DNA from 3 places in the Corallincola holothuriorum genome. Region 2 is predicted to be linked to each of the others. Evidence: predicted binding sites of a transcription regulator. Region 2 holds the regulator's gene; each other region holds the start of a gene.

Region 1 (3,288 bases), on a different contig from region 2:
GCGGCGCACATATTCGGCAGGGACACAGTCAGCGTAACTGCGGCTGATCTCTATGTAGTAGCCATGTACCCGATTAAAGCCAACTTTTAGGGTTGGGATCCCGGTGCGCTCTTTCTCTCTTGCTTCGAGTTCTTCCAGGTAATGGCCAGCATTCTTAGCCAATGTTCGCCATTCGTCGAGTTCTGCATTGTAACCAGTGGCTATGACGCCGCCGTCTCTGATGAGTACAGGCGGTTGCTCGACGATCGCCTGTACCAACAGGTTATGTAACTCAGGTTGCGGTTGGCACTTTGCCAGCAATGCGGCCAATTTTACACAGCCTAATGGCGCCAGTAATTCATGCAGCTCGGGTAACAGGGCCAGGGTTGCTCGCAGCCGGGTGAAATCTCTTGGACGAGCAGTATGCAGTGCTACTCGTGCCAGCGCCCGTTCGATATCACTGACCCCTTTCAATAGCGACTGTAATTCGTCAATCACCATGCTTTCCAGCAGAGTTGCGATCGCTTCTTGCCGACCATTAATCAGTGCGCGGTCTCGCAGTGGGCGATGTAGCCAGCGCTTTAACATACGGCTCCCCATCGCTGTTGCCGTACCATCAAGAATTGTGGCGAGCGTGTTTTCGATCCCACCAGCGAGATTCTGTGTTAATTCCAAATTTCGCCGTGTGGCGGCGTCCAAAATGACTGCGTCATCATGTTGTTCAACTTGTATCGCATCGATATGAGGCAAAGCTGTACGTTGTGTATCTTTGACGTACTGCAGCAGGCCGCCAGCAGCACAAAGCGCTTGTGGCATAGATTCTACGCCAAACCCTTGTAAATCTTGGGTGCCGAACTGCTGGCACAACTGACTATGTGCTGTGGCAAGTTCAAACTCCCATTCTGGACGCCGGCGCTGGCCTTTGACACTATCAAGCCAGTGGGGATTAAACTGTTCGGGGTGCAATAGTTCTGCTGGCTGTGTTCTCTGTATCTCTGCCAGTAATGCTTCTTCAGTGGTCAGTTCGCATACTAGAAATCGGCCACTGCTGAGATCTAAAGTGGCGTATCCGAACGTTTCTGCGTGTTTACTAGAGCCGTAGCAGACGGCAGCGAGAAGATTATCTTGGCGCTCCTCCAATAAAGCTTCATCGGTGACCGTGCCTGGTGTAACAATGCGTACTACTTTGCGTTCAACAGGCCCTTTACTGGTTGCCGGGTCGCCAATCTGCTCGCAAATAGCGACAGACTCGCCGAGCTGTACCATACGAGCAAGATACCCTTCTACTGCATGGTAAGGCACGCCAGCCATAGGTATAGGATCTCCGGCTGAACGGCCGCGATGAGTCAATGAGATATCTAGCAGCTCACTGGCACGTTTGGCATCGTCGAAAAACAGTTCATAAAAATCCCCCATACGGTAAAAAAGCAGGATATCGGGTTGTTCAGCTTTTAAACGCAGGTATTGCTGCATCATAGGAGTATGCTGGGAAAGTACGGCGTCAGAAAGCTGCTTGCTGGTCATGAACTGTCGATGTCTCTGTTGGCTTATGCGAGTGGCGACGCAGGGGTCATTTTCATGGGCAATAGAATACGTGATCCTGATTACAACCGAAACCGTTAACAACAGTCAAAGGCCTGTATAACTGCGTATGATTCTATTCAAATAACTCATTGTATAGGTCTGAGACTATCTTTGATTAGATTGCTAACAATTTGAAAATAAAGCACTAAAAAAATTATTTTGTACAGGACTTGATACTGTATGCTCATACAGTATACTTGCCAGTAATTGTCAGGGGCCGGCTGGCTCAATTGGAGAAAATAATGGATAACAACAAGTCTAAAGCGCTATCCGCAGCACTGTCACAAATTGAACGTCAATTTGGTAAAGGTTCAATTATGCGACTGGGTGACTCCCAGGCATTGGATATTGAATCAGTCTCTACTGGTTCGCTTAGTTTGGATATCGCTTTGGGCATTGGTGGCTTGCCAATGGGCCGTATTGTTGAGATCTATGGTCCGGAGTCTAGTGGTAAAACGACACTGACTTTGGAAGTGATTGCGCAAGCACAAAAGGCTGGCAAGACCTGCGCTTTTGTCGACGCAGAACATGCTCTTGATCCTGTTTATGCCGGCAAGCTCGGTGTGAATGTTGATGAGTTGCTTGTGTCACAGCCTGACACCGGCGAGCAAGCTCTGGAGATCTGTGACATGTTAGTGCGCTCTGGCGCTGTTGATGTGGTGATTGTTGACTCAGTGGCAGCATTAACGCCGAAAGCGGAGATTGAAGGAGATATGGGTGACACCCATGTTGGCTTGCAAGCACGTTTGATGTCTCAGGCTCTGCGTAAACTGACAGGTAACATTAAGCGCTCTAACACTCTATGTATTTTCATCAACCAGATCAGAATGAAGATCGGTGTTATGTTCGGTAACCCTGAGACGACGACGGGTGGTAATGCACTGAAGTTTTACTCTTCGGTTCGCTTGGACATTCGTCGCACGGGTGCAGTGAAAGATGGCGACGAAGTTGTCGGTAATGAAACTCGCGTAAAGGTCGTGAAGAATAAGGTGGCTCCTCCGTTTAAGCAGGCAGAATTTCAAATCATGTACGGGGAAGGCGTATCTAAAGTGGGTGAGCTGATTGATCTGGGTGTACAACACAAACTGATCGAAAAAGCGGGTGCCTGGTATAGTTATAACGGCGACAAAGTGGGTCAGGGTAAAGCGAATGCGCTGCGTTATTTCAAGGAAAATACCGAGGTAGCGCAGACGATAGAGGCGAAACTTCGCGATATGCTGTTGCTTAAGCCGAAAGCTGCTCAAGAAGAGGAGCAATTAGCTGAGATTGGAGAGGAACTCTGAGTTCAGAGAATGACACTTTAAACGCCGCCATGCGCTTGCTTGCGCGGCGTGATCACTCCCACCAAGAGTTGGCGAATAAGCTTCGCCAACGGCGCTTTTCTTCTTCTGACATCGCCACCGTCCTAGACAAGTGTGCAGAGCACGGTTGGCTCGATGAACCTCGCTTTTGCGATAGTTACATTCGTCGCCGCAGTCAGCAAGGGTATGGGCCGCAGCGGATCAGAGCAGAGTTAATTCAACGGGGTATTGATAAGACGTTGATTTCTGATGCACTAAAGCAGTGTTCTGTTGATTGGCAACTCGTCCTTAGTGATTGTATTCAGCGTCGCTTTGACAGCCTATCAGCGCAAAGAGAAGAGCGTGCGAAACAGCTCCGTTTTTTGCTTTACCGTGGATTTAATCATGACTTGATCCAACAATTGGGTGATAACTGAACTAATTC
Region 2 (3,288 bases):
TTTTTTCACCGCAAAAGCGGGCACCCACCAACTGTGAATAACGTCGTCGGAAGTCATTAAGAAACGCACTTTCTTACCGATAGGCAGGACTAGGGGGCGGTCCACCTCAAGTAGATAGTTTTCAGTTTTGGCGAGTTTGTTTTCGATCTCGGCACGGGGTGTCGCCAACAGGCTATAGAACTCAACGTCATCATCCAGATACTTGTAGTGCCACTTCCATTGCGAGCCCGTCACCAAAATGGTGACATCCGCTTCCGTGGTATCTTCCATATTGATCAACACTTGCGTTGCTGGCACCGCCATCCCAACCAAAATAAGCAGTGGTAGTGCAGTCCAAAGGATCTCGACCTTGGTACTTTCATGAAACTGCGCCGGTTTCACTCCCTTGGACTTGCGATGATGAATGATTGACCAAAACATCACACCGAAGACAAGCACGCCAATGACGCAGCAGATGTAGAAGATGGTCATGTGGAGCTGGTAGACGTCCTGACTAATGGCTGTCACACCCTGAGTCATATTTAGCGGCATCTCCTCGGCGGAGATAAATGACGGCAATAGGGCGCCAGCCCCCGCCGCGACGCGTGTGGCTATCCGTATCAAGAGGCTTCTCCTCGCACTTACAAAAAACACCTGTTCGACAGGCGCTTACCCCAAAACCCCAGTAGCCACTACAGACCGCATATTTAAATTTTTATAGGCGCGGTCGCAGCTATCAGGCCTTGATTAAGAATCGTTCACGATTAGCGATACGTCTAAAAATTAATCAAAAAACTTGAGCAAGTTAGCAAACTGCCCAACTGTTTGCGGGTTAAATCACATCCAAATGGTGATATTTAGCCTGACGAGTGATTAAGTCTGTGCAACTAGAGTTAGCAGCTAATGTGTTAGGAGGTTTTTCAAAGGTACAAAAAAAGCCGCCTTGCGGCGGCTTCGGAAAGTACATTGAAACTGTGGGGGATCAATGGACCAACACACTGGCGATCATCTCACTTGATGATGTTGCTGACGGCCATGCTCGTGCCGTCCGGCAATGATTATGTTGTCGATGAAACAACACACTATTCGTTTCATAACATGCTGCTTCGGCCGTTAGTGCCTGCCACTGCGCTTCGGAAAGTAGATCAGTCCAGCCGATAACCAAGCCACAAGTGGTAGAGCCTAAGCCTTGAGTCACGGCACACATCACACCTTGCTCATCTTTGGGGTGGACTTGCAACAGTCGCTCGGCGCACACACCATTTTCCACCAACCAACGCGTCACCTGCTTATCAGGGGCAGCCACCAATACAACCCATTTATTGGCTTGTTGACTACGTTTGATTGTCTCTAACAGTGCTGATTGCTGGCCTTCAACCGGCACAATCTGCGCTCGCGATTGCCACTTATTTTGCGGGCGGCGGTTGCCCGTTAGCTTTGGCTGCGGTGCAGCTACCAATGAGCCAGTCATTTGGCGAGTATGCAAATTCATTGTCTCAAATGGGTTCATAACCACTCTCCATTACGAATGATACCAACAGCCAACCCTTCAATGGCCAGGTTCTCTACACCCAGATCGACTTTAATCGGGCTGTAGGCTTCATTTTCAGCATGCAACAGCACATCTTTGCCATTTTTTTCAAAACGCTTAACTGTCACCTCATCATCACCCACCCGAGCGACTACCACCTGCCCATTCTGCGCCGTCGCAGTCTTGTGCACTGCCAGCAGGTCGCCTTCGAGGATCCCAATATCCTTCATACTGTCACCGTGTACTCGCAGTAAGAAGTCTGCAGATGGCCGAAACATGGCTGGATCGACTTTGTAATGCGCCTCAACATGTTCTTGCGCCAAGATAGGCGTACCGGCAGCCACTTGACCAATCAGAGGTAAGCCATCATCGTTTGCAGCCGCTTCATCATCCGCCTGTGGGATCACGCGAATACCCCGTGATGTTCCCGCCAAGATCTCTATTAAACCTTTTTTGGCCAGTGCTTTGAGGTGCTCTTCCGCGGCATTAGCAGACTTAAATCCCAATCGGCGTGCAATTTCCGCACGAGTTGGCGGCATGCCTGTCGCTTCAATATTGTCTTTAATCAACGCAAGAATTTCAGCTTGCCGTGGTGTTAATGGGCGCATAAAGATACCTGTGATTGCATACAGTATACTGTGAGTATATACAGGTATTTATTCATGACAAGTATCACTGCTGTTTTTTTGATCACTGTTTTATGTGACATTAATAACTTGATTCGCTTTGAATTTTGCAGAAATAGTGGATCTGCGGCAGACTCAAGGACATTACGTAGGGCTTTTCAAGGTGAAAGTGACGTGCATGAGCTGAACATCAGGCGAACTGATGACGGTACTGGCTGGCTGTTAGAGTTGACAGGTGACTGGGTATTACGCCGTGGCGATCATCGGGTTGACGATCTACTACAAGCCCTAAAATCAAAAGTCACTCCAGATGAAACGCTCATATTCGTCGACGCCGACATTGGCCGCTGGAACAGTGCGCTGGTGGTGCTTATTCGCCGTGTAAGTGAATATGCAAAAGCGCATCGACTGCATGTAGATGTCAGCCGCCTACCTCAAGGCGCACAGCAGCTTCTGGCGCTGGCAGAGTCACAATCTAATGCGGCCAATAGACCAAACCAAACAACTTACCAGCCGACCTTTGCTGAGCGCATAGGTAACTCGGTCTTGGCGAGCTGGGAAAATATCTTAGTCAGTTTCAGTTTCATCGGCGCGCTGATCAGCGCCGTTGGCAAACTCTGCGTCGGCAAAGCCGAGATACGTGCCAAGGACGTGTACGACTGTATGCATGACGCTGGTCCCGCTGCCTTTGGCATTGTCGCCTTAATCAGCATCCTGATCGGCATGATCTTAGCCTTCGTTGGCGCCGTGCAGTTACAACAGTTCGGCGCATCTATCTTCGTCGCCTCTCTTGTTGCGCTGGGTATGGCACGTGAAATGGGCGCGATGATGACAGCGATTATTATGGCGGGCCGCACAGGCGCGAGTTACGCCGCGCAGTTGGGCAGCATGCAGGTGAATGAAGAGATCGACGCACTCACAACCATGGGTCTTAGACCCATCGAATTTTTGGTGCTCCCCCGCTTTATCGCGCTGTTAATCATGCTGCCGTTGCTTACCGTTTTTTCCATGGCGCTAGGTATTCTTGGTGGCGCGCTAGTATCTCAGTTAATGCTCGATATCTCATTCACCCAATTTGTGGAACAGATGACCACCACGGTGCCGTTACGCCACTTCGCTATTGGCTTACTTAAAAGTGTGCTATTCGCACTG
Region 3 (3,288 bases), on a different contig from region 2:
GACTAGAAATTGGATCTCATCTCTACCATGAACCGCTGCTTTGTCGTTTTTCAAAGAGACACATTCGACACTAAACAATCCTTTGGGCATGTTTAGTTCCCGTATGGCCAGTGTCACTTGCTCCGACAGCTGTGCTGCAGCAGTTAAGCGAAGTTGATGCAATACGTCACTCTCATCACAATACTCTTGCCAGGCGATCTGCTGCTCCTGTTGGAGCGCTTCTAATTGGTCATCAGCGCCAGTTAGCTCGGCAAGCTCTTCAACTAACTCTTTATGCTGTTGCGGGAGGTGGTTGGGGTTGACTTGGTGCTTGCGTGCCAACTGCAGCGCGGCCGACAAGCGTTCGTCCAGTTGTTGCAGTTGCGACGGGTCCAGTTCGATGCTTTCACTGTAGGCATTAAGTTCATGACTTGCTTCCTCCAATTGTATTTGCGCGTCGTTTAGTAGACTCACTACCGGCGCTAATTTTTGATCTGTTTCACTGAGTTCAATGACTTGATTGAGAACTTGCCTGACTAATTGGCAGGCGTTGACCTGTTCATCTTCGCTTAACAGATGGGCTGCGTTGTTGGCGCCATCAAGTAAACTCTGGCCATTAAACAGGCGTTTATGATCCTGTTCGATCTGCTCGTACTCACCCTCTTCGAGCGCAAACTGATCCAATTCATCGACCTGGTACTGCAGAAGCTGGCGTCTTGATTCACGTTGTAGCTGTGATTCCTGCAACGTATGGATCTGCTTACCTAATTTTTTCCACAGTTGATAACTCGCTGCCACGGTATCCAATTTACTGTGATGGCCAGCAAATCTATCCAGAAGCAACCTTTGTTGGTCGCTTTTTAGCAAGGTTTGGTGGGCATGCTGGCCGTGGATGCTTACTAGCATAGGAGCGAGTTGTTTCAGCTGCTGTAGCGGCACCGGCTGACCATTTATGTAGCTACGAGAGCGGCCTTCTGCGCTGATGACGCGACGAATGATGCATTCGTTGTCATCGGCGTCTAGATCATGTTGTTCCAGCCATTCATGTACTGCCGCGTTCTTAGTCAACCCAAAGCGTGCCGAGATATCACTCTTTTTTGCACCAGGTCTAACGGCTGAGGCATCCGCTCTATCCCCTAGGCATAATCCCAGCGCGTCAATGGCGATAGATTTACCCGCTCCGGTTTCACCTGTGATGGTTGTCATACCTGACTTAAGTTCAACGTCGGTATGGCTGACAATGGCGAAATTGTTGATAGTAAGTTGCTGCAGCATAGAAACCTCAAAACATGTATACACATACAGTATGTGTATATGTATACAGTACTTTGGGTGGTTTGCAAACTTTTTGTATGAAAGGTGTGCGTTTGTTGCTGTTAAAACAGGCTGCTACTCCAGCCCAATTTGGTACGTAGCACTTCATAGTAGTCATAGCAGTTGGGGTGAAGCAGGGTCAGCGGCGCTTTGTGTTTACGCAGTTTTATTTCGTCTCCAGGCATCACTGATAGCGTCACGTGGCCATCACAGCTGACCTGCAGATTGTCCTCATTGCCGTCTGAAACCCGCAGCGTAATAACACTATCACCATCGACAACGATGGGGCGTGCCGAAAGTGTGTGGGGAAACATCGGCGTTAATACCAAGGCATCCAGTGATGGCATCATGATTGGACCTCCGCCGGATAACGAATAGGCGGTTGAACCCGTTGGGGTGGAGATAATTAGGCCATCAGAGCGCTGTTGGAAGACAAAATGGTCATTGATCAGCACCTCAAAATCGATCATGTGGGCGATCTTACCGGGGTGGAGTACCGCCTCATTCACTGCGGTGTTACTACTTTTTAGGCGGCCGTGGCGATACACCTCGGCTTCCAATAGGTAGCGTTGTTCGAGTTGATAGTCACCGCTGAGAATTTCGGTCAGGGGTTGTTCGTATTCGTCAGGACTGAGATCGGTTAGAAAGCCCAGGTTGCCACGGTTAACGCCAACAACACCCACATCAAAACGCGATAACACTCGTGCGGCGCCAAGCATATTACCGTCACCACCGACAACAATGGCCAAATCGCAGCGCTCGCCTAACTGAACCAGATCGACAGCGTCGACATCGGTTATCGCCAATTCCGTTGCAACACGCTCTTCTACGACGACATTCAAGCCACGTTGAGTGAGAAATTTATGCAATTGCAGAAGTGTCTGGTTCGCCCCTTCATGGTGGGGTTTACCTATTAATCCAACGGTTTGAAACGGCTTTTTCATTTGGCTACAGCCTCGGTAAGTACCTGCTCAGTATACTTGGGCGCCGATTAGCAGCAAGTCTTGCCTTGAAACAAAGCGATCAATCCCCATAATAGTCAGCAGCCTCAAGCCGAGGGTATGAAACGGCTTTTCTGGAGATTTTATGAGCGATAAGAACACCCCGTCAGATCAAGAAGTGGTTGAGCAGACGATTGAGCAAGTTGAACCCGCTGCTGAAGTAGAAGTAGAGGAAGGTCAATTGCTGAGTGCTGAAGAGCGTATAGCTGAGTTGGAAGCTGCTTTGGCTGCGTCTAACGCTAAGGTAGAAGAACAGCAAGAATCTGTATTGCGAGCGATGGCAGAAGCGGACAATGCGCGCCGTCGCGCCGCGCAAGACAGCGAGAAAGCCCGTAAGTTTGCTCTTGAGAAATTTGCTGGCGACATGTTAAGCGTCATCGACAACCTGGAAAGAGGCTTACAGCTCGCTGATGCCGAAAACGATGCCATCAAGCCGATGATTGAAGGTGTCGAGTTGACCATGAAAGGGTTGATGGATGCTGTTGCTAAGCATGGCGTTGTCCAGCTAGACCCTGTGGGTCAGACTTTCAATCCTGAACAGCATCAGGCGATGTCAATGCAAGAGAGCCCTGACCATGCGCCAAATACCGTGATGCTGGTGATGCAAAAAGGTTATGAGCTAAATGGACGCCTGTTACGTCCAGCCATGGTGATGGTTGCTAAAGCGCCGGCCAGCGGCATCGATACAGAAGCTTAATCGGCGATAAACCTTAAATTTCTGAAAAAAAAGTCGCATGGGCGGCTTTTTTTATGTTTGAAGCTTAATCAATAAACCTTGTTAACAAACTGTTTTGCTGTTGTTTTTTTTTGTTTCTGTAAGAAAGTGAAAAAAAATTTCACCCTACGCTTGAAAAGGGTTTCAACGACCCCACCTTTGTTAGCAATGAAATGTACAGGTTTTTGTTGGAGAACGTACAAATGGGTAAAATCATCGGGATTGACCTCGGCACCACAAACTCTTGTGTGGCTGTTTTAGACGGCGGCACACCACGAG

The links. The regulator LexA, encoded in region 2, represses DNA repair genes until DNA is damaged. The targets are predictions, from matches to a motif close to TACTGTATNNNNATACAGTA.
Region 1: recA (recombinase RecA) is a predicted target of LexA. The motif match lies at 1,738-1,757, and genes of this name have one in related genera.
Region 3: recN (DNA repair protein RecN) is a predicted target of LexA. The motif match lies at 1,267-1,286, and genes of this name have one in related genera.

Annotation. Positions count from the first base shown of each region.
Region 1 covers NZ_QPID01000002.1:524,777-528,064, forward strand. The annotation lists gene mutS (DNA mismatch repair protein MutS) at 1-1,503, opposite strand, end outside; gene recA (recombinase RecA) at 1,806-2,846, shown strand; gene DU002_RS05265 (regulatory protein RecX) at 2,876-3,280, shown strand.
Region 2 covers NZ_QPID01000003.1:386,697-389,984, reverse strand. The annotation lists gene coxB (cytochrome c oxidase subunit II) at 1-558, opposite strand, end outside; gene DU002_RS07295 (hypothetical protein) at 962-1,489, opposite strand; gene lexA (transcriptional repressor LexA) at 1,486-2,118, opposite strand; gene DU002_RS07285 (MlaE family ABC transporter permease) at 2,311-3,288, shown strand, end outside.
Region 3 covers NZ_QPID01000008.1:50,058-53,345, forward strand. The annotation lists gene recN (DNA repair protein RecN) at 1-1,254, opposite strand, end outside; gene nadK (NAD(+) kinase) at 1,356-2,237, opposite strand; gene grpE (nucleotide exchange factor GrpE) at 2,380-2,991, shown strand; gene dnaK (molecular chaperone DnaK) at 3,213-3,288, shown strand, end outside.